Regions from separate parts of the Ferdinandcohnia sp. FSL W7-1320 genome, predicted to be linked through region 2. Evidence: predicted binding sites of a transcription regulator. Region 2 holds the regulator's gene; each other region holds the start of a gene.

Region 1 (7,630 bases), 3.5 Mb from region 2:
CGATCCAAATAATGATGGGCATAACAATAAAGGCAACAATAAATACGACGAATTCACTAATACCTTTTACCATTTCTCCCCCACCAAGGTAGCTAAAAGCCCCAATCATTGCAGCAACTGATACTGTGCTTAACATCGTTACATTTTTAGGATTAGCTTCTGCTTTTTTCTGTATTTTCCCTAGAGATTTAGTAAATAGAGCAACGAATAATAACCAGCCCATTCCACCAAGACACATCACCCATACTGCATTTGTAAAGGCTTGTAACGTATAACCTTGAGAACCTAAATCAACCCCAGCTGCTTTAGACCCTATACTTGCACCAACTGTTTCTATTGCTGCCGATCCAATAATAGAGATTCGCATCAATGTAACGGGGCTTCCAATTAAAGAAATCATTGAAATAGCGACAACGATGATTGCTAATGATGGTCCAAGGGAACTAATCGCGCCAGCCCTTATTGCAGACTTAACATCTGTAGGTGTCATACCAACGGATTGGCTTGTTTTTGATGCAAGCCGAATAAAGATGATAGCTTGAAAGATTACGATACCAACTACCAGTGTAGCCAAAATCCAAAGTGGTAAGCTATTTGCCGTTTGTAACACTTTTTCCAAAATAATCTTCCTCCTTTTTCGAATTACTTTTAATTACAACCTTTAACCTCTAAAGAAAGCGCATTTAATATTTAATGGTTGAAAATTCTATATTTTCTAATTCTTATAGTAATTTATTAAAATACAGATTACAATGTAATAAATTACATTAATAAACCGGCAGATATGGAACTTTCTACATTTTCTTATTCTAGGAGGTTAGTAATGACAACAATTCAACAAATTTCATCTTATCTTGATAAAATTTTTAATGGAGCTTCCTATGAAATCTTGATACAAAAAGCACACGATACTTCGTTCAACCTTATATATAAAAAAGGGAATCTAAAAAAAGAGAATATTAATCCACAAACAAGTAATGGAGAATGCAAATACAAAATCATGATAAATAAAGGGTACTTATATGTTTTATTTTCTTACGTGAACAAGCATCAAGTGCTTCTTCGCTCTAATAGTAAAACTTGTCCCTTTGATGAAAGAGATTTGGAATATTTATATGTATGCTTCGAACTGCTAGATGCTAAAAGCCAAGTCCAAGCTAAAGGTGCAGAACTAGAGATGTTAATAGAGGGAATACGTTCTGTTTCTTCTTCTCTTGTCCTTGATGACCTATTAGAGAGGATTACAAAAAATGCATTATCAGTAATACCAGTTGCAAATGCAGGTTATCTACAACTCTATGACTATGATCAAGAAAAAATTATCACAAAGACAAGTGTTGGATTTGAACCGATCATCAGAAAGCTTAAAATGGAGGTCGGAGAATCGATTACGGGTGTAGTTTTTAAGGAAGGAAAACCGTTAATTTATCATTCTAAAGAACAGATTTATAAAGTAATGAGTGAGAATTCTATTTCAGAGAGAAATCTACATATAATCAAGTCTTCGTATAAAGAAAAAGAAATTCAAGCAATTGTTAGTGTACCTATATCTATTGGGGAAAAGCGTATTGGAGTCATGACGATTCACCAATTTAATAAGGTAGGAAAATTTACTGATGATGACGTGCGACTTTTACAAGGCTTTGCATCCCAGGCTGCAATCGCAATTCAAAATGCACGTCTTTATACAGAGGTAAAGCAACAATTAAATGAGCTCGCAAAAAGAAACGAAGTCCACGACAGACTTATTAAGATTTCTATACAAAACAAAGGTTTAAAGTCCATTATTAGAGAACTAGGAAAAATGATAAATGGTCCGTTTTCCTTCTACGACTATTTAGAAAACGATTGGTACCATAATCAAGAGAAAGAAAAAATTTATTTTAGCGTGGATGAAATTACTACTATTTTTAAAAATAGAAGAAATGCTGTTTTCGTGGAATTGCGTAAGCCTGAAGAGGGAAAATTTTATCTTTACCCGATTCTAAATGGTACTATTTTTCTTGGATGCTTTATTTACCCCTACTCTAATACATTATCAATCATTGATCGAATTATTATCGAACAGGGTGGCTCTTTACTCGCACTTGAACTTGTAAAGAAACACACACTAGAAGAAATCTATTATAAGAAATTCCATGAATTTTTTAATGAATTGATTCAAAGCAAGGAGCCAGAAGTCTTACTTGAGAAAAGAAAAGAGTTTAACATAAATCCTTCTCATATGTTTTATGTGGTCTTAATTGAACTTGTTAATTATAAAGATTTATATAAGCTTGGTGCTGATATTCATAGTATTATCTCATTGATAAAAAAGAATATCCAAGACGTGCAACTCATCTACGGATTTCATAATAAAATCATTTTACTTGTTTCAGTTGCACACAATTCAGGAGCTGACGACACGATAAAGGGATTAAAAACAATTATTACTAACTGGAAAACTATTAATGATTCGTTTTTGTGTGTGGGTATTGGTTCTGAAAATCAGGGAGTATATCACATAGGAAAGAGTTATGAGGAAGCAAAGAAGGCAGTTGCCTATCTAGTTAATAAAAAAGAATCTGGTATGATCGCATATGAAAGCATTGGGGTTAATCGCTTGTTTATTAATCAGGATACCAATGAGATTCAGGAATTCATAAATACCTTTTTCCAGCCTTTAAATACAGCAAAATCAAAGAAAAATGATTTAGAACAAACATTGTTAACATATGTAAAGTTAAATAAGTCTATGAATGAAACTTCGAAAAAACTTCACGTTCATATTAATACACTATACCAGCGTCTTAAAAAAATTGAAGACATGCTGAATTTGAGTTTTAATGACCCTAAAGAATTTCTTGAAATACAGCTGGCCTGTCACCTTAAAGAAACATTCGCTTATTCTAAGGATGTACATTAGTTATTTAAGTAGTTACCGTTAATCACTCTAAAAAAGTAAATAAAGAGGTTGATTATACCTCTTTATTTTTCCTCTTATATAGTTTCATTTATCCAGGTTTTGATTATTCCCTCGGTTAGCGCTTCATCGGTCTTGCCAACAGTACTAATAAAATCAAACTCATGTACCCAAACAATGGATATAAGAAAGAAATCAAGGAGCCATAACCTAATTGACTTATCAAATAGGCTATTGATAGAATCCCAAACACAATTGAAATCGATGAAAGCTTCAAGACATTTTTCAATTGGCGCTCAAGACCAAATAGGTTTCCGATCACAGACGTAAAGATTTCTCCATAAATCACAAGGATGTACAACCAATAAAACACAGCCATGAAGTTTTTCATTACTTCAGCCATCGGGATTTCAAAACCTTCTACATTTGGTAGTGCGGATAATGATATATGGCTCGTAAATAAAATAAGACATAACGCACCACCACCGATAAAACCGCCCCATCTTAATGTATGTTCATGGTTAATTTCTTTTGCAAGCGGAACTAATACCGGCATTGCCATAGTCAAATTAAAAGCCGAATATAAAAATGGTGAAATCAGCCATTTAGCGCTATGCGACTCGATTTCTGGCCGACTTAATAGACCCGTTGCATCATTTGCTATGACCTCTATTGCTAAAACAACACTAAAGAATATCATAATTGGAACAACAAACATGTTCACACCAAATAACCCTTTAACTCCATAAGTCAAAACAAAGATGGAAAGCCCACCCGTCAACAGGATTCCAAGCTGATAAGATATTCCCAATTGTTCATGAAAAACCGCTCCTGCACCAGAAAGCATAACGGAAGTTACTCCTATTAGGACAAGAAGCATAAGTGCATTCACCATTAACCCAATTTTTTTTCCAAATAAGTATTCATTAAATTCCTTATATGAATTTGCTTGAATTCGGTTTGCAATAATCATAATTCTTGTTCCTAACCATATAAATAGGAAACCGCTGATGCAGATTCCAACCAAGCCATATACACCGTGCTGGGTAAAAAATTCGACAATTTCTCTACCTGTTGCAAAGCCTGCTCCTACGATTGTTCCTACATATACAGCACCAATCTGGAATGCTGCTCCCCAATTCCCTCGCACAAATAGCCACCTCATTGTTTTATCTATATTACTTGATATATATGTACAAGTTCTATAAATAAGACGAGCTATTATTTCGGAAACAAGCGGAAAAAATTGCTAGGCCTTTTCACTTGAAAGTCAAAAATGGTCAAAGTATAATGTAGACATAAGGTCAAAGATGGTCAAACACTACGAATCATCATGCATGGCCTATTTCATTTATCTAATTAGTCAAAGATAGTCAAAAATTCAAGGAGGTATTTGTTTATGATTTGTCAAGCATGTAATCAAAATGAAGCTACTGTTCAATTACATCTACAACTTAACCAAGAAAAGCGACAAATTCAACTTTGCAGTGAGTGTTATGCGAAGGAGAAGAACAACATGAAAATACCTTCAGGATTGAACGGTTTCCCTAATTTCACATTTGATGACCTATTTAAAGGCAATGCCTTTAGTCAACAAAATGGAATCAACCAACAACAAACACAAACAAAACACGGTGGAAATGGCGGAGGTCTTCTCGATCAATTTGGACGTAACCTTACTCAAATGGCGAAAGCTGGACTAATTGACCCAGTTATTGGCCGTGATGAGGAAATCCAACGTGTCATTGAAATTCTGAACCGTCGTAATAAAAACAACCCCGTTCTAATTGGGGAACCGGGTGTAGGTAAAACTGCTATTGCAGAAGGATTAGCCCTACTTATCGCTGAAGGAAAGGCACCTAACAAGCTTTCAAATAAACAGGTTTACTTACTAGATGTCGCTTCATTAGTTGCCAACACGGGAATCCGTGGTCAATTTGAAGAACGAATGAAGCAATTAATAGCGGAACTTCAAAAACGTAAAAATATTATTCTATTTATTGATGAGATTCACCTTTTAGTTGGTGCAGGATCTGCAGAAGGATCAATGGATGCAGGAAATATTTTAAAACCAGCTCTTGCACGTGGTGAGCTGCAAGTGGTCGGTGCAACCACTCTAAAAGAATATCGAGAAATTGAAAAAGATGCTGCACTCGAGCGCCGTTTCCAACCTGTTACTGTGGAGGAACCATCGATTGATGAAGCAATTCAGATTCTTGAAGGAATTAAAGGAAAGTACGAAGACTTTCATGGAGTAAAATATTCAAACGAAGCAATCCGTGCATGTGTCACATTATCACACCGCTACATTCAGGATCGCTTTTTACCAGACAAAGCCATTGACTTACTTGATGAAGCTGGGTCAAAAATGAACCTAGTATCTGGTGGAACAAATCCAAAGAATATTGAAGGAGAGCTTTCAAAAATTGCAGCAGAAAAAGAAAAAGCTGCTGGTGAAGAAAATTATGAATTAGCAGCAAAATTAAGACATCAAGAAATTCTACTTGAAAAACAATTAAATAATCCAGAAAACAACGTAGAGCATGTGATTGATGTCGAAAACATTCAACAAATTATTGAAAAGAAAACCGGTATTCCTGTTGGTAAGCTCCAAGAAAATGAACAACAAAAAATGAAGCTACTTGCAGAAAATCTTGCCAAAAAAGTAATTGGTCAAGATGAAGCAGTAACAAAGGTTGCGAAAGCAGTTCGTCGTAGCCGTGCTGGTTTGAAGGCTAAAAATCGCCCTATTGGTTCCTTCCTCTTCGTTGGACCAACGGGTGTAGGTAAAACAGAATTAACAAAGACACTTGCTGAGGAGCTCTTCGGCTCAAAGGATGCGATGATTAGACTCGATATGAGTGAGTATATGGAGAAACATTCAGTGTCTAAAATCATCGGTTCACCTCCTGGATATGTCGGCCATGAGGAAGCTGGACAACTAACCGAAAAAGTTCGTCGTAATCCTTATAGCATCATCCTTTTAGACGAAATTGAAAAGGCACATCCAGATGTTCAACATATGTTCCTACAAATATTAGAGGATGGTCGTTTAACAGATAGCCAAGGCCGTACTGTAAGTTTCAAAGAGACAGTCATTATCATGACAAGTAATGCCGGAGTTGGCGCTCCTAAGAAAATTACGGTCGGCTTTGAAAAGGCTGAAACAGGTGCCTACAAGGAATCATCTATCCTTGAGTCACTTGGTTCCTTCTTCAAGCCTGAGTTCTTAAACAGATTTGATGCAATCATCGAATTCAAACAGCTTGAAAAAGAGCATCTGCTAAAAATTGTCGACTTAATGTTACATGATCTTGAAGCAACTCTTAAAGAACAAGAAGTAACTATGTCTGTTGACGACGAAGCGAAACAAAAATTAGCTGAGCTTGGTTACCACCCAGCATTTGGTGCACGTCCACTACGCCGTGTCATCCAAGAACAGCTTGAAGACCAAATCACAGATATTCTTCTAGAAAATGAAGATCAAAAAAGCTTGAATGTAACAGTTGAAGAAAATAAAATTGTAGTAAAATAATCTTCCCACTAAAAATGCAGAGCCCAAAAAGCTCTGCATTTTTTTATATTGACTTAGTCTTCAGGTCAGTCACCTTAATCGGAGTCTTTCGATTCGAGAACAGGCTGTGTAGCACCATCCCACCAGCGATCATGAAGAGTCCGACAAAGGAATACATCGTTGGCATTGGTGCACTTAATAAAAGGACCTCACCAAATATGACAAAAATAATCTGTGTAGCTTGGGTTGCTTCTACAGCAGCAAGTTTACTTTGATCATGTTTAACTAGCTCTGTCGCAAAAAAGAAAAGTACGGTTGCGATAATCCCAGAGGAAATCCCTACAATAAAGGACTGAAACACCTGGTCCTTACTCGGAAGTCCAACCGTAGCACCCCCAATTCCAGCAATGATTAGCCAAAATGGAGTCGATGCAAGTGTCATTCCAAGCACACGCTGAAACGTATCAAAGTTATTTTTACAATGCTCCATCATTTTCCTGTTACCTAATGGATACGCAAAGGCTGCCACCACAACTGGAAGGATCCCTACAAGAAACATCTCCATTCCAATGCCTTCATTTGCTGCCTGGAGTTGGATCAAGATAATCCCAATAAAAATGAGACTAGAAAAAATAAGACCTTTAACAGGGATTTTTTCTCGAACCCTTTGCATTCCATTCTTTGTTTCTACTGTCTTATAGAAAAACGGCACAACTAGTAATCCAGCAATAATCACAAATTGCCAAGTTCCCGCAACCAACCAACCTGGGCCTGATGTAGCTGCAAATGTAAGGGGTGCATAAAACAAGCCAAACCCAATCGTGCTCCATAATATCCATGTAACAGGATTTATTTTTAGCTCATGTAGTAGTTCCTTCATATTCCCTCTAAATAGAACAATCCCAATTAAAAATGGTACCATAAAAAAATATCGCAAGGATGAACTCCAAAGCCAACTACCACCTGAAAGTTCCATCGATCGATTTAGAATAAAAGTAACTGCAAAAAATAGTGATGAAACAATCCCAATGAGTATTGCTTTCATTCATATACTCCTTCCTACACCCTAAAACAATAAACTTCTTCGTCTACAAACCCTTTTATGATTTCAGCTGTTTTCGTAAATCCTGCTTCTGTATAAACATGGATTGCAGCTTTGTTAGTTGGAATAACTGACAAGTAAATCTCATCACAATAGGGTAATGTCCTTATCA
Region 2 (7,630 bases):
TCTTTAGTTTCTTCGACTTCTTTCGTTTGAATCACAAATTCTCCGTTATTGAAGTCCATTACAATTTTCTTTCCTTTTTCTATTTTACCGCGTAATAACTCTTCAGACAAACGGTCTTCAATTTGTTTTTGAATAGCACGACGTAATGGGCGTGCCCCATAATCAGGGTCATAACCTTCTTCAGCAATTCGGTCTTTTGCCGCTTCTGTTAACTCAAGCTCAAAGTCTTGCTCTTTTAGACGTTTCGTTAACTGATCTGACATGAGTGTTACAATTTCCTTCAGATGCTTCTTCTCTAGTGAATGGAAGACGATGATTTCGTCAATACGGTTAAGGAATTCTGGGCGGAACGCTTTCTTCAATTCCTCCATTACCTTATCCTTCATGTTTTTATAATCTTGTTTTTCACTTTCAAGGGCAAAGCCAACATATTTGTTACGCTTTAATGTGCTAGCTCCGACGTTTGAAGTCATAATTAAAATCGTATTTCTAAAATCAACGGTGCGCCCCTTTGAATCAGTCAAACGTCCATCCTCAAGCACTTGAAGTAAAATATTGAATACATCTGGATGTGCCTTTTCAATTTCATCCAGTAATATGACAGAGTATGGCTTTCTACGCACTTTTTCAGTTAATTGGCCGCCCTCTTCATAGCCGACATACCCTGGAGGTGAACCCACTAGTCTAGATGTGGAATGCTTCTCCATGTACTCAGACATATCTACACGAATCATCGCATCTTCATCACCGAAAATAGATTCAGCTAGAGCACGAGCCAGTTCTGTCTTACCTACACCCGTTGGACCAAGGAAAATAAATGAACCCGTTGGGCGCTTCGGATCTTTTAATCCTGCACGTGAACGTCTAACTGCCTTGGAAACAGCTTTAACCGCCTCTTCCTGACCGATTACTCGTGAGTGAAGGATTTCTTCCATATTTAATAATTTATCCGCTTCAGTTTGTGCTAGTCTAGATACAGGGACACCGGTCCAGCTTGATACGACCATTGCGATATCATCTACAGTAACCTCAGAGTTCTCTTGCCCCTGCTTTTCCTTCCAGTTTTTCTTCGTTTCTTCTAACTGTTCACGTAGACGTTGCTCGGAATCACGTAATGATGCAGCTTTTTCAAACTCTTGACTTTGAACCGCCGCATCCTTTTCCTTGCGAACCTCTTCAAGCTTTTGTTCAAGCTCCTTTAAATTTGGTGGTGCAGTATAGGAACGAAGACGAACTTTTGAACCAGCTTCATCAATCAAATCAATTGCTTTATCTGGTAGAAAACGGTCTGAAATATAGCGATCTGACAGTTTAACAGCCTGAATGATAGACTCATCTGAGATTGATACTCTATGATGCGCTTCATAACGGTCGCGTAATCCTTTTAAAATTAAAATAGATTCTTCGACAGTTGGTTCATCCACTTGAATTGGTTGGAAGCGTCGCTCTAGCGCGGCATCCTTTTCGATATACTTTCGGTATTCGTCTAATGTGGTAGCACCAATACATTGAAGTTCACCGCGAGCAAGTGATGGTTTTAGGATATTTGACGCGTCAATTGCTCCTTCTGCTCCACCTGCTCCGATTAGGGTATGAAGTTCATCTATAAATAGAATGATATTACCAGCTTGGCGTATTTCATCCATTACCTTTTTTAAGCGGTCTTCAAATTCCCCACGGTATTTTGTACCCGCAACCACGGTACCCATATCAAGGGTCATTACTCGCTTATCACGAAGCGTTTCTGGTACCTCATTATTGATAATTTGCTGGGCTAAACCTTCTGCAATTGCCGTTTTACCAACACCAGGCTCCCCGATTAGAACTGGGTTGTTTTTCGTACGACGGCTTAGTACCTCAATCACACGTTGAATTTCTTTACTACGGCCAATAACTGGATCTAGGCTGCCTTCTCTTGCAATCGCAGTTAAATCACGGGCTAAACTATCTAGGGTAGGTGTATTGGCATTTGTAGAACCTCCACCATGATGCCCCGATGATGACTCATTGCTTCCCAATAACTGTAGAACCTGCTGACGAGCTTTATTTAAGCTCACTCCTAAATTGTTTAATACCCGTGCAGCGACGCCTTCCCCTTCACGAATTAATCCCAGTAGAATATGCTCTGTACCTACATAAGAGTGACCAAGCTTCCGAGCCTCATCCATTGATAACTCGATTACCTTTTTCGCACGCGGAGTATAATGAATTGTCTGTGATCCCTCTTGACCACGGCCAATTAAAGCCTCGACCTCTTTTTGAATTTTTTCGGGACCTAATCCTAGTGCAAGTAAGGCCTTAGCAGCGATTCCTTCGCCTTCTCGAATAAGACCTAATAATACATGTTCAGTTCCAATATTGTTATGCCCTAATCGCACAGCTTCCTCTTGAGCTAAAGCCAATACCTTCTGTGCACGCTCAGTAAATCTGCCAAACATCATAACCCATCACCCTCCATGTCGGTAGTCTTATTATTTTCTAGCTTCAATCTTTCTCGAATGATAGACGCTCTTTTAACGTCTCTTTCATTTGGCCTTAATGCCCCACCAGCATATGATTGTAGGAATCCAGGTTGTGTTAAAACCATGAGTTCATTAAGGATACTTCTTGATATATCTTTTATATAGCCAAGATCTATACCTAATCGGACATCTGATAAACATTTAGCTGCTTCCTTCGATTCAATGATCCGACTATTAGCTAAAACCCCATAGGAACGGAATACTCGGTCCTCCAACTGAATATTAGAGGTTTTTACCAAAGCTTCTCGTGCAGAACGTTCTTGCGCAATCAACTGAGCAACAACACTCTCTAAATCTTCAACAATATCTTCTTCCGTCTTTCCAAGCGTAATTTGGTTTGAAATTTGAAAAATATTTCCTAACGCCTCACTGCCTTCACCATATATTCCTCTTACAACAAGGCCAAGTTGATTGATTGCCGGGATAATTCTACTCATTTGATGAGTTAAGATAAGTGCTGGCAGATGCATCATCACAGATGCACGTATCCCAGTCCCTACATTCGTCGGGCAGCTGGTTAAATAACCTCTTGTTTCATCAAACGCGTAATCGACATGCTCTTCAATCCAATCATCCAGGTTGTTTGCAACCCGTAAAGCTTCCGATAATTGTAACCCTGGGAATAAACATTGTATTCGAATATGGTCTTCTTCATTAATCATAATGCTAATTTCTTCATTTTCAGATAAAAGACAAGCTCCATACGTAGAGTCCTCAGCTAAATGTGGACTAATCAAATGTTTTTCAACAAGTACCCTCTTTTCAATTGGTTGGAGCTCCATCATTTTTAATAATTCCATTTCTCCAATTGAAGGAAAACTCTTCCCTGAAAAGCCCTTTTGGAAGACTTCCACAATTTGTTGAGCTTCTTCATTTGAATACACCGTTGAAAAGGGGACATTTTTCAAATTTCGAGCAAGCCTGATCCTTGAACTTAAGACAATATCCGAATCCGGCCCTTCTTGACTCATCCAAGAGCTTAAGGCTTGATTGATAAAATGTTCAAGTGACATTGATTATACCTCCCCCTCTTTGTAACCACCTAGCTTTTTCTCTAAAGCCCTTACGTGGTCACGAACTTCTGCAGCCTTTTCAAATTCCTCTAGGGAAATATACTCCTGCATCTTATGCTTTAATTGTTCAATCTCTTTCCGGATATGGAAGGAGCCTCCGATTCGTTTTGGTATTTTCCCTGTATGATGTGTATTACCACTATGCAGACGTTTTAAGATTGGGGTAAGTTGTTTTTCAAAGGTTGGATAGCAATGCGAGCAGCCAAACCGACCTACCTTTGCAAATTGTTGAAAAGTCATTTTACAGTTACTACATTGTAAAATCTCATTTTGTTGAAAAGCATTTTGCTTTGAACCTGCAAGTGGTTCAAATTGTAGAAGTCCTGCTAATAAGTTATCTATTGAAAAGCCAGATGTGCCTGGAAACATAAACATCTCACTTTTTTCTTGAGCACAATGTTCACATATATGAACCTCTGTCTTTTCACCGTTAATAATCTTTGTAAAATGTAATGTGGCAGGACGTTGATTGCATTCTTGGCATATCATGGTAAGCACCTTCCTACTTAATCAAATGCGCCTTGGCGTATTTGTGCCCGATTTTTTTAGGCCCACATGAAGTGGGTCACAAAGACGTTGCCACAGGATGTGGCGTTCTTAGTCTTTAATCCTATGCTCGAAAAATTACCTTTAAGAAATCGTGGCATTCGCCGGTGGCTTTAACTTATTATCTATACATGAGGGATGTTAGCATTGCCTTTAGCATGCGTGCTCTCAACTCATCCCGATGAGGAAGCTCAATAAACAAGACGGAACGATCAATTACACTTAGCATGATCTTCGCCTCTCTTTTCGAGATTACTTCCTCCTCAATTAAACGCAAAATGACATCTTCTGCACTCGTTTGAGAAATCCGTTTGTCTATAAGGCGAACGAGTTGATTAATCAACTGAGAATCATTATTCGTTTTTACCTTCATAATACGAATATAACCCCCACCACCTCGTTTACTTTCAACTAAATAGCCTCTCTCTAAAGTAAATCGTGTATTTATTACATAGTTAATTTGAGATGGGACACATTCAAATTTATCGGCAATCTCACTTCTTTTTATTTCAACAATAGCTCGATCACTTGTATCAAGAACACTTTTAAGATATTGTTCGATGATATCAGATATATTCCTCATTATGACCACACCTCACCTTGACTTTGACTATATTTGACTATAACTATAATATAAAATGACCGCACTAATTTTTCAACTGTTTCGCTTTTCAAATCGAACGTCAAAATTATTTAGGCAATCATTTTCAAGGCATTTACTATCCTATACTTTCCAAATTTAGTACCCCTCTAAACACCAAATCAGAAAATTTTTTGCACCATTTCTTGTTTTGACAATTCTTCATACAATCGCAAACGTTCGTTTTTACTTCCGACCTCAACATCAATCGTGTACTGGCAATTATTATTAATTTTATCCTTCGAGTACTTAATGTTAAAATCCCTTACCCGGTAACCATTATCTTTAAATAGTTGTAAGATTGCAGAAAATGATGAAATATCTTCATTGATAATGATATGAACAACTTTTCTTTTTCTGGATTTAAAGAAGAATTCCTCAAATCGATTAAGGAAAATTAGACTCAGTAAAACAACGATTGTTGTTAATATGGCAGGAGCATACATGCCTAATCCGATAATTAACCCAAGACCGGCAACCACCCAAATGGAGGCAGCAGTTGTTAACCCCCGAACCGTTGCATCCCTTACAAGAATAGTACCGGCACCCAAAAATCCAATACCACTTATCACATAGGAAGGAATCCGGGCTGGATCAAAACGTACGTTTGTACTCATTTCTAAATAAGGCTGGAACCCGTAAATTGACATTAACATCATTAAACAGGAGCCGACCCCAACTAGCAAATGGGTACGAAACCCAGCAGGGTGCTTATGTACCTCTCTTTCCAAGCCGACTAACCCGCATAATAACGCGGCTAAAAAAATCCGTATCGACATCGTTAAAAATTCTTCTGTTTGGAACGATGCAATAAAATCAATCATGTTACATCCTCCCTTTTTATGTATATGCAAAAACCTTTTATTAGGTATAGGTATTCGATAGGCAACCTAAATCCCCTTTTTTAAACAAGAAAAAATTTAGTGTTTTATAATTATACGATTCATCAATTAAATTATGATTTCTTAGGACCCATTTTTTTAGAATAGTAATTAATACTTATAACTATGACATTTTTATCATAAACAAACTGATATAAATTATTGATATTCATTAGTATGTAAAATTTAACATGGTTTATGGGGGGTAAGATTGAAAACGGGCGGTTATGGGGATTCTGTGAGATATATTGGTATAGTATGTTTAAAGTAAATCAAAAGAGGCTCATCCGTACTGTTGGTGTATCGTTTATATGCTGATTGCGATATACCATTTATCGTTTTGCGACCTGGTGATGTATCGTTTAGGCCGTTTGCGGTATAACAATTATCGTTTCTCAATATGGCGATATACCGAATAAGCCATTTGCGGTATAGCACTTATCGTTTTGCGATATGGCAATATACCGATTAAGCCATTTTCGTTATACTATTTGTTGTTTCTCGATATGTTGATATACCGTTTAGGCCGTTTGCGATATACCATTAATGTACCGGTTTCTTTACTATTTTTCTATGCACAAAAAAAGACCAACCATAACGGTTGATCTCTTAATTGCCTAGCGACGTCCTACTCTCACAGGGACAAAGTCCCAACTACCATCGGCGCATGAGCTTAACTTCCGTGTTCGGTGGTCGGCTTCCGATGAGCGGCAGATTTCTGCGTCAGCTGCGCTCACTCCAATCCTCATGTACATAGTACATTCCGGTTGTCGTTCCCTTGCTTCCTTGAACTCTTTGCTCCTCGAAATCCGACTTATTCTAATTGATAGCCTTATTTCCGTAAAAACTTCTTTTACACCACAAAACCTCTCGGTTTTGAAAAATAAAAAAAGACCAACCATAACGGTTGATCTTTTAATTGCCTAGCGACGTCCTACTCTCACAGGGGCAATGCCCCAACTACCATCGGCGCTGAAGAGCTTAACTTCCGTGTTCGGTATGGGAACGGGTGTGACCTCTTCGCTATCGCCACTAGACTATGTTGAAGGATTCATTCCTTCAAAACTAGATAACGTACGTGCATTCATCTTCAAAGTATTTTGGTTAAGTCCTCGATCGATTAGTATCAGTCAGCTGCACATGTCACCATGCTTCCACCTCTGACCTATCAACCTCGTCATCTTCGAGGGATCTTACTAGTTTAACACTATGGGAAATCTCATCTTGAGGGGGGCTTCATGCTTAGATGCTTTCAGCACTTATCCCTTCCACACATAGCTACCCAGCTATGCCCTTGGCAGAACAACTGGTACACCAGCGGTGTGTCCATCCCGGTCCTCTCGTACTAAGGACAGCTCCTCTCAAATTTCCTACGCCCACGACGGATAGGGACCGAACTGTCTCACGACGTTCTGAACCCAGCTCGCGTACCGCTTTAATGGGCGAACAGCCCAACCCTTGGGACCGACTACAGCCCCAGGATGCGATGAGCCGACATCGAGGTGCCAAACCTCCCCGTCGATGTGGACTCTTGGGGGAGATAAGCCTGTTATCCCCGGGGTAGCTTTTATCCGTTGAGCGATGGCCCTTCCATGCGGAACCACCGGATCACTAAGCCCGACTTTCGTCCCTGCTCGACTTGTAGGTCTCGCAGTCAAGCTCCCTTGTGCCTTTACACTCTACGAATGATTTCCAACCATTCTGAGGGAACCTTTGGGCGCCTCCGTTACTTTTTAGGAGGCGACCGCCCCAGTCAAACTGCCCACCTGACACTGTCTCCAAGGCCGATAAGGCCTTCGGGTTAGAATTTCAATACAGCCAGGGTAGTATCCCACCGATGCCTCCACCGAAGCTGGCGCTCCGGCTTCCAAGGCTCCTACCTATCCTGTACAAGCTGTACCAAAATTCAATATCAGGCTGCAGTAAAGCTCCACGGGGTCTTTCCGTCCTGTCGCGGGTAACCTGCAT
Region 3 (7,630 bases), 990 kb from region 2:
GAAAAGTTACCATTAAAAAATCGTGGCATCCGCCGGAGGCTTAATTTTATTCAGGAGGGGTACTCCTGCTGAATAAAATTATAGACCCTTTGATGCGATGTAATCTACAAGGTCAACTACACGGTGAGAGTAACCACTTTCGTTGTCATACCAAGAGATAACTTTTACCATGCTGCCTTCCATAACCATTGTTGAAAGAGCATCGATAGTTGAAGAATTTGAATTTCCGTTGTAGTCACTTGAAACAAGTGGCTCTTCACTGTAACCCATAATTCCGTTTAATTCATTTTCAGAAGCTTTGCGTAATGCAGCATTTACTTCCTCAACAGTTACGTCTTTTTCTAACTCAGCTACTAAGTCTACAAGAGACACGTTTGGAGTTGGAACACGCATTGCCCCACCGTTTAATTTACCCTTTAATTCAGGTAATACTAGAGAAACAGCTTTTGCAGCACCAGTAGATGTTGGGATAATGTTTTCAGCTGCTGCACGAGCACGACGGTAGTCCTTATGTGGTAAGTCAAGGATTTGTTGGTCATTTGTGTAAGAGTGAACAGTTGTCATCATACCACGCTTAATTCCAAAGTTTTCATTTAGAACTTTAGCAAATGGAGCTAAACAGTTTGTTGTACAAGAAGCATTAGAAATTACGTCATGGCTTGCTGCATCGTACTTATCTTCGTTAACACCCATAACGATAGTAATATCTTCATCAGTTGCAGGAGCAGAAATGATAACTTTCTTTGCACCAGCTTCAATATGTTTTGCTGCATCAGAACGCTTAGTGAAACGACCAGTTGATTCAATAACTACCTCAACTCCAAGGTTTCCCCAACCAAGTTGAGCTGGGTCGCGCTCAGCTTTAACTAAGATCTCTTTTCCATTAACAACAAGGTTGTTTCCATTAACAGATACTTCTGCATTAAGAACACCGTGAACTGTATCATACTTTAATAGATGTGCTAACATATTTGCATCTGTTAAATCGTTTACTGCTACTACTTCAACATTTGGATTTTTTAGAGCCGCACGTAATACGTTACGACCAATACGTCCAAAACCATTAATACCAACTTTTACTGCCATTTTTGATTTCCTCCTTTTGTATGTGAAACCTAAAAAAATATTATTTAAGAGGTTGATTTACCCCTTTATTAACTCTTTAGCTGCACCTTCATCTGTTATTAACAGTGTCTCAGGCGCCTGCTTTAAGTACGCTTGAATGGCTGTTGCCTTCGAAGCTCCACCAGCTACGGCAATCACATCGTGAATTGCGTTCAGACCTTCTAGCTGGATGCCAATTGTTTGAACCCGATGGACCACTTTCCCATCTTCGTCAAAATAATACCCAAAAGCCTCTGCGACTGCATGAGATTCAATGATTTTTTTCATGTCCTCTTCATCTGTTTTACGCCGCTTAGCCATTGTAATAGCGTCTCCTATTCCGTGAACGACCATACTTGACGATTTAATCAAATTCAGGACATCCCGAATCGATGGTTCGGCCACAAAGGATTGATACGCTTCATTGCTCACAACATCAGGTACATGGAGGAGACGGTAATCACCAGAAGCTTTTTCGGCCATCTTTGCGCAAATGGTATTTGCTTGATTTTCTACTCGTTCTCCTAGTCCACCTCTTGCTGGAACAAATAATATACTTCGCCCTTTCGAATCTGGGGTCATCATTTCTGCGACCTCAACGAGGGTTGTACCACCAGTAACTGCGACGATATTTTCTCCAGAAAGCCTTTGTTTTATTCTTGAAACGCAAGCTCTCCCCATTTCTTTTTTCACCCAAGGAGTTGTGTCACTATCGCCAGAAACGACAATTACACCTTTTATCTTTAACTTTTCCTTAAGCTGTGATTCTAAAACCCGTAAACCTAAAACTTCCTTCATGACATCCTCAAGGTCCTTTAATAGTTCAGCACCCTCACTTGTTAAGCTCATTCCAGCCGTACTAAAGTCAACAAGGTTTTGTTCTTTTAAAAATTGAACTTCACCACGGAGGACACGTTCGCTATGACCAAGACTCGTAGAAAGATTCCTTCTTCCAATCGGCTGCATAAGTCGTATGTATTTGAGGATCTCATGGCGTTTCTGCATAACCTCTAGTAAATCAGGTAATAATTTTTGTTGTACCTCAATAATCGAACTCATTTATTCATTTCCCCTTTTTACTATAAGGGACTGTTTTTGTCCCGCTGTGACATATTATGTCCCGCTTACAGTAAAAAAAAACAACTCGTTAAATCAAATACGCCTTGGCGTATTTGCGCCCAGATTTTTTCGTGCTTGCTCGAAAAATTTCCTTTGAAAATCTGTGGCATCCGCCGGAGGCATACTTTATTCAGTATTGAATAAAGTTTGTATATCGCCGTGTTACATTTTCTATAGTACCAGTACTTTTAAAAGAATGCAATAAATAAACTGCCTATTTTTTAGGCAGTCAGATTATTTTAAATATTTACTTAGATACTCTTGAATGACTTCTTTATGGATAATCCCATACTCCACTTCGTTTCCGTCAATTTCGATAACCGGAATCATGATTTGATATTTTTCAAGAAGTTCATCATCTTTATAAATATCAACCTCATTGAGTTCTAATGGAAATTCCTCACTTAATTCCTCGATAACCCGCCTCGCTTTTGTACAAAGGGAGCAATTATCTTTTGAATACATGGTGACTTGAATGCGTCTCAACTGTTACACTTCCAATCTACTTGCTGTATCTTTTTCGCTTCGATGAAGATGGTATATTTAATTGATCACGGTATTTTGCAATTGTTCTTCTGGACACAAGAATACCATGCTCCTCCTTAAGTATACTGACAATATCCTGGTCTGACAAAGGCTTTTGTTTATTTTCCTCATCAATCAACTCTTTTAAAACGTTCTTAACCTGAGTTGATGACGTGTCGGTTGAACCCGTTGTCTGGATGTTGCGACTAAAGAAATATTTCATTTCGAAGATACCAAATGGAGTTTGCACAAATTTATCTTTTACTGCACGGCTTACAGTTGATTCATGAATGTCTAAACTTTGTGCAACATCACTCATTATAAGCGGTTTTAGATGAGCTGGTCCTTTTAGAAAAAAGTCCAGTTGGCGATTGATGATTTCGTTCATGACATTTTGTAAGGTGAGTTTTCTCTGCTCCAAACTTCTCATAATCCATTGGCACTGGTCCACTTTTTCTTGAAGATAGGATTTAGTTTTTGAATCTTTTTCTTGTATGAAATGTTGGTAATACTGAAGATTCAACGAAACCTTTGGTAAATATGAATCGTGCATGTTCATGATGACAGCACCATTTTCAACTTGAATATCAAAGTCAGGAACAATATATTGTGCTTCTCCTCCATGAAAAGCTGCACCTGGTCTCGGCTGAAGAGTTTGGATAAAGTCAAAAATCTGTTGAATATCAAAGAGCTTTACATCAAGTTGCTTTGCGATTTCCTTCCAGGACTTTTCTGCGAATTCTTCAAAATAGTCCTGAATAATTGTTTCAGCAAGACTATTCCGCTTTGGCAATTTCCTGAGTTGTAGAAGTAGGCATTCCTGTAAGGACCTTGCCCCTACCCCAATCGGATCTAGACTTTGAATATAGTGAATTGCACTTTCGATGGTTTCTGTATCGGTATTAAGGTCCTTTGCAATCTCCTCCTCCGGAAAATACAGATAACCGTTGCTATCCAAAAGTTGAATTATATACTCCATCGTTCGCTTTTTTTCGGTGTTCACTTTCATATATGAAAGTTGTGTAAGCAAATGTTCATAAAGGGTTGTTTCTTTTTTTCCAATATAGTCAATCGGATTTGTATAGGATTCATTTTTGACCTTTGATTTCATTACTCTATTAAAATCCGTTTGTTTTACTTCTATTAGGGGATTTTCTAATGTTTGCTCTTCTAGAAATTTAGTCAGATCCAAAGAAGAGTATTGTAAAAGAGTTATAGCTTGAGTTAGCTCCTTTGTCATGACTAGCTTTAATGATTGCTGTTGAAAAAGTCCAGTTTGCATATTCACTCTCGTTTTCCCCCTTCCCCTGAGTTGTATTAAAATGGAAGCGTTTACTTTTCTTATTGTAATGAACAACCTCATTTTATCGAAGAGGTTCTATCGCTAATTTTAGCTTACTTCTATGGTATCGAAAAAGTTAAATTTTAGCACGCATTTTTATGCATTTTTTGAAAGAATCTACTTTAAAGAGGTGATTTGAATTGAAAAAAAATGAGATTATGTATACCGGCCCGGTGACGGGGACTTTGGATGAAGCAAAAAAAGCGAAAAACAACGAAGAGTTCGCAACTGAATTTGATCCCATTCAAACAATGTGGGCTGTGAACCCAGTTGACGAGGATGTGTACGAAGGAACATTAGGGTATAAGGATAATTAGCGATTTGGAGATGGAACTTTGGCGACGTGATGGGCGGGGGATATCTATGCCAACGTAGTCTGATTGTTTGCTGAAGAGGGTATGATTCGCGTTTACATTACCTTTTAGGTTGATTTCTGACTTGTAAGGGTACGATTAGCACGTTTGTGTTCCCTTTTGGCTCGATTTCCGGCTCGTAAGGGTACGATTCATGCGTTTGTGTCCCCCCTCAACTATTTTACGAAAAAAGGTACCAATACCATAATACGCAAAAAGGACCAGATTTTACTCTGGTCCTTTCTTCATTAGCGCCCTCGGCAGGATTCGAACCCACGATAAGAGAACCGGAATCTCTTGTGCTATCCACTACACTACGAGGGCATGTCTGAATAGAAACTGCACTCATCATTATAGGCTAGAACGCATTTGATTGCAAGATGTATGTTTTAAAACACTCCGATTCGGTTATGATGGTATACGTATGAAATTTAGTTTTTTTCACATCGATAAAGGTATGTCATAAATGTTTGTAGAATAAGATAAGTTAGTAAAGCGAATTGTTTGACCTTTACTGACCTTAATTGTATGATGGAAATACATAGTAGTAAAGTTTTTAATTTGTTTTGAAGGAGGAAGTTAAATGAATTTAATCCCTACAGTTATTGAGCAAACAAACCGTGGAGAACGCGCCTATGATATTTACTCACGTTTATTAAAAGACCGTATTATCATGCTTGGAAGTGCCATTGATGATAATGTGGCTAACTCAATTGTGTCTCAGTTATTGTTCTTAGCAGCTGAGGATCCTGAAAAAGATATTTCTTTATACATTAACAGCCCTGGTGGTTCGATTACAGCTGGTATGGCTATTTATGACACAATGCAGTTCATTAAGCCAAAGGTTTCTACAATCTGTATTGGTATGGCTGCTTCTATGGGTGCTTTCTTACTTGCTGCTGGTGAAAAAGGCAAGCGTTTTGCGCTTCCTAACAGTGAAGTTATGATTCACCAACCACTTGGTGGAGCACAAGGGCAAGCAACTGAAATCGAAATTGCGGCTAAGCGTATCTTATTCCTACGCGATAAGCTAAACAAAATTTTAGCTGAGCGTACTGGTCAACCACTAGAAATTATTGAAAAAGACACTGACCGCGATAACTTCATGACTGCTGAAAAAGCAATGGAATACGGATTAATCGACAAGGTTATGTTCCCACAAGACAATAAATAAGAAATAATAAAAATCCTCTCACATCTAATCGTGAGAGGATTTTTTTATGCTTCTTTTTGAACAAATTCAGTTAATGCTTCAACCGCTGCTTCTTCATCATTTCCATCAGCAATTAATGTAACTGTTGTACCGCTGCCAACTGCTAAGCTCATTAGACCCATGATACTTTTTGCATTTACCTTTTTTCCATCTTTCTCTAAAAAGATATCTGCAGAAAATTTATTTGCTTCCTGAACAAACATCGCTGCAGGACGTGCTTGTAACCCCGTTCTTAAAGCAACCTCAACTTGTCTTTCCACCATTCGTTTCTTCCTCCTCAAATTTTTCTGTACATTCTTAAGTTGTGTTTTTTTTTAGTATTTCCTATTAATACGTAGGTTGAGCTCTAAAGGTTTCATATTTTATTTAAAAATGATAACGCTTTATTTTTCTCCAAGTGAGCAATGTGCTCACTTTATAGATTGGCCCGCTCGTAGCTTATCAGCAATTTCATCGATTTTTCGAAGTCGGTGATTAATGCCCGACTTACTAATCTGGCCTGATGTTACCATTTCGCCTAACTCTTTAAGTGTGACATCCTGATAGGCGACGCGAAGCTCCGCAATTTCTCTTAATTTATCGGGTAGAATGCCTAGTCCGACTGTTTCTTCAATGTATCGAATGTTTTCCACCTGACGAATCGATGCCCCAATAGTTTTATTAAGGTTAGCTGTTTCACAATTGACGAGGCGGTTCACCGAATTTCTCATGTCACGGACAATTCGAACATCCTCGAAACGAAGCAATGCCTGATGCGCACCAATGACATTTAGGAACTCTGTGATTTTTTCTGCTTCTTTTAAGTAGGTGATGAAACCTTTTTTTCGTTCTAACGTTTTAGCGTTGAGATCAAAAACGTTCATCAATTCACAAAGTGAGTCATTGTGTTCTTTATATAATGAAAAAATCTCAAGATGGTACGAGGATGTTTCTGGGTTATTAACAGAGCCACCTGCTAAAAAAGCTCCGCGTAAATAGGAGCGTTTGCAGCACTTCTTCGCTACTAATTCCGAAGAAATTTCCTGCCTTAATGAAAAGCCTTCAAAAATCTTCAAGTCTTCTAATATTTCCTTTGCATCCTCAATAAGGCGAACAAGATATACATTGTTCTTCTTAAGTCTCATTTTCTTTCGAACAAGGAGCTCTACTCCTACATTATAGCATTTTTTCAGAAGTGTATAAATTCTTCTCGCAATCGCGGCGTTTTCCGTTTGGATGTCAACCACCATTTTTTGGTTAGAGAAGGAAAGTGCGCCATTCATTCGGATCAAAGCGGAAAGCTCGGCTTTTGCGCAGCAGTCTTTGATGTCTAAATTTGTAAGTTCTTTTTTCGTCTCTGATGCAAATGACACAGTTCCACCTCCCTTTTTTTAAAAGTGGGTGATTTACCCTCAATCACCCTTTTTATTTTTAATGAGCAAATCGTATAACAGGTTTGCTACTTTTGTAGTGTCGTGTCTGATAACTCCATTATCGTATGAAATAATTTTATCATGGATGATAGCTAAACCTAAAGCAGAAAGCCTTTCAGTGTCGTAAACTACAGGTTTTGCTAGCTCTTTTGCATATTTTTCTTTTATATTCTCAGGAATCTCTCCATTATTGACAAGAACAGTATCAATGAAATTGACGCCCATATGATCGTACAAAGCTTGAACATGGTCGCTAGCTGTAAAATTCAACGTTTCCCCAGCCTGTGTCATTACATTACATATATAAACTTTTTTTGCTTTCGATTTTAAAACCTCTTCACCGATTTTGGGTACAAGTAAATTCGGTAAAATACTGGTGTAGAGGCTACCAGGACCAATGATAATCATATCTGCCTGTTGTATTTTTTCAATCGATTCTTGTAGAGGTTCTACATCACTAGGTGTTAAAAATACACGCTTTATTTTTTTCCCCGAATATGGAATCTTGGATTCTCCTGAAACAACAGTACCATCCTCCATTTCGGCATGTAGAATGACGCTT

What was found. The regulator CtsR, encoded in region 2, represses protease genes until heat stress. The targets are predictions, from matches to a motif close to ATGGTCAATAAAGGTCAAACA.
Region 1: the regulator CtsR is predicted to act here: its motif matches at 4,203-4,223, upstream of NST91_RS17950 (ATP-dependent Clp protease ATP-binding subunit).
Region 3: the regulator CtsR is predicted to act here: its motif matches at 4,945-4,965, upstream of clpP (ATP-dependent Clp endopeptidase proteolytic subunit ClpP).

The regions. Positions count from the first base shown of each region.
Region 1 covers NZ_JBBPAM010000001.1:3,631,376-3,639,005, forward strand. The annotation lists gene NST91_RS17935 (DUF5058 family protein) at 1-610, opposite strand, end outside; gene NST91_RS17940 (helix-turn-helix domain-containing protein) at 824-2,905, shown strand; gene NST91_RS17945 (YkvI family membrane protein) at 3,021-4,052, opposite strand; gene NST91_RS17950 (ATP-dependent Clp protease ATP-binding subunit) at 4,302-6,437, shown strand; gene NST91_RS17955 (DMT family transporter) at 6,481-7,461, opposite strand; gene NST91_RS17960 (GNAT family N-acetyltransferase) at 7,476-7,630, opposite strand, start outside.
Region 2 covers NZ_JBBPAM010000001.1:102,175-109,804, reverse strand. The annotation lists gene clpC (ATP-dependent protease ATP-binding subunit ClpC) at 1-2,441, opposite strand, end outside; gene mcsB (protein-arginine kinase McsB) at 2,438-3,535, opposite strand; gene mcsA (protein-arginine kinase activator protein McsA) at 3,539-4,084, opposite strand; gene NST91_RS00530 (CtsR family transcriptional regulator) at 4,263-4,724, opposite strand; gene NST91_RS00525 (MgtC/SapB family protein) at 4,904-5,605, opposite strand; rRNA gene rrf (5S ribosomal RNA) at 6,584-6,699, opposite strand; rRNA gene NST91_RS00515 (23S ribosomal RNA) at 6,763-7,630, opposite strand, start outside.
Region 3 covers NZ_JBBPAM010000001.1:1,088,851-1,096,480, reverse strand. The annotation lists gene gap (type I glyceraldehyde-3-phosphate dehydrogenase) at 79-1,086, opposite strand; gene NST91_RS05615 (sugar-binding transcriptional regulator) at 1,144-2,163, opposite strand; gene NST91_RS05610 (glutaredoxin family protein) at 2,458-2,700, opposite strand; gene rpoN (RNA polymerase factor sigma-54) at 2,726-4,030, opposite strand; gene NST91_RS05600 (hypothetical protein) at 4,231-4,407, shown strand; tRNA gene NST91_RS05595 (tRNA-Arg) at 4,696-4,767, opposite strand; gene clpP (ATP-dependent Clp endopeptidase proteolytic subunit ClpP) at 5,027-5,617, shown strand; gene NST91_RS05585 (HPr family phosphocarrier protein) at 5,662-5,919, opposite strand; gene whiA (DNA-binding protein WhiA) at 6,067-7,008, opposite strand; gene mgfK (gluconeogenesis morphogenetic factor MgfK) at 7,048-7,630, opposite strand, start outside.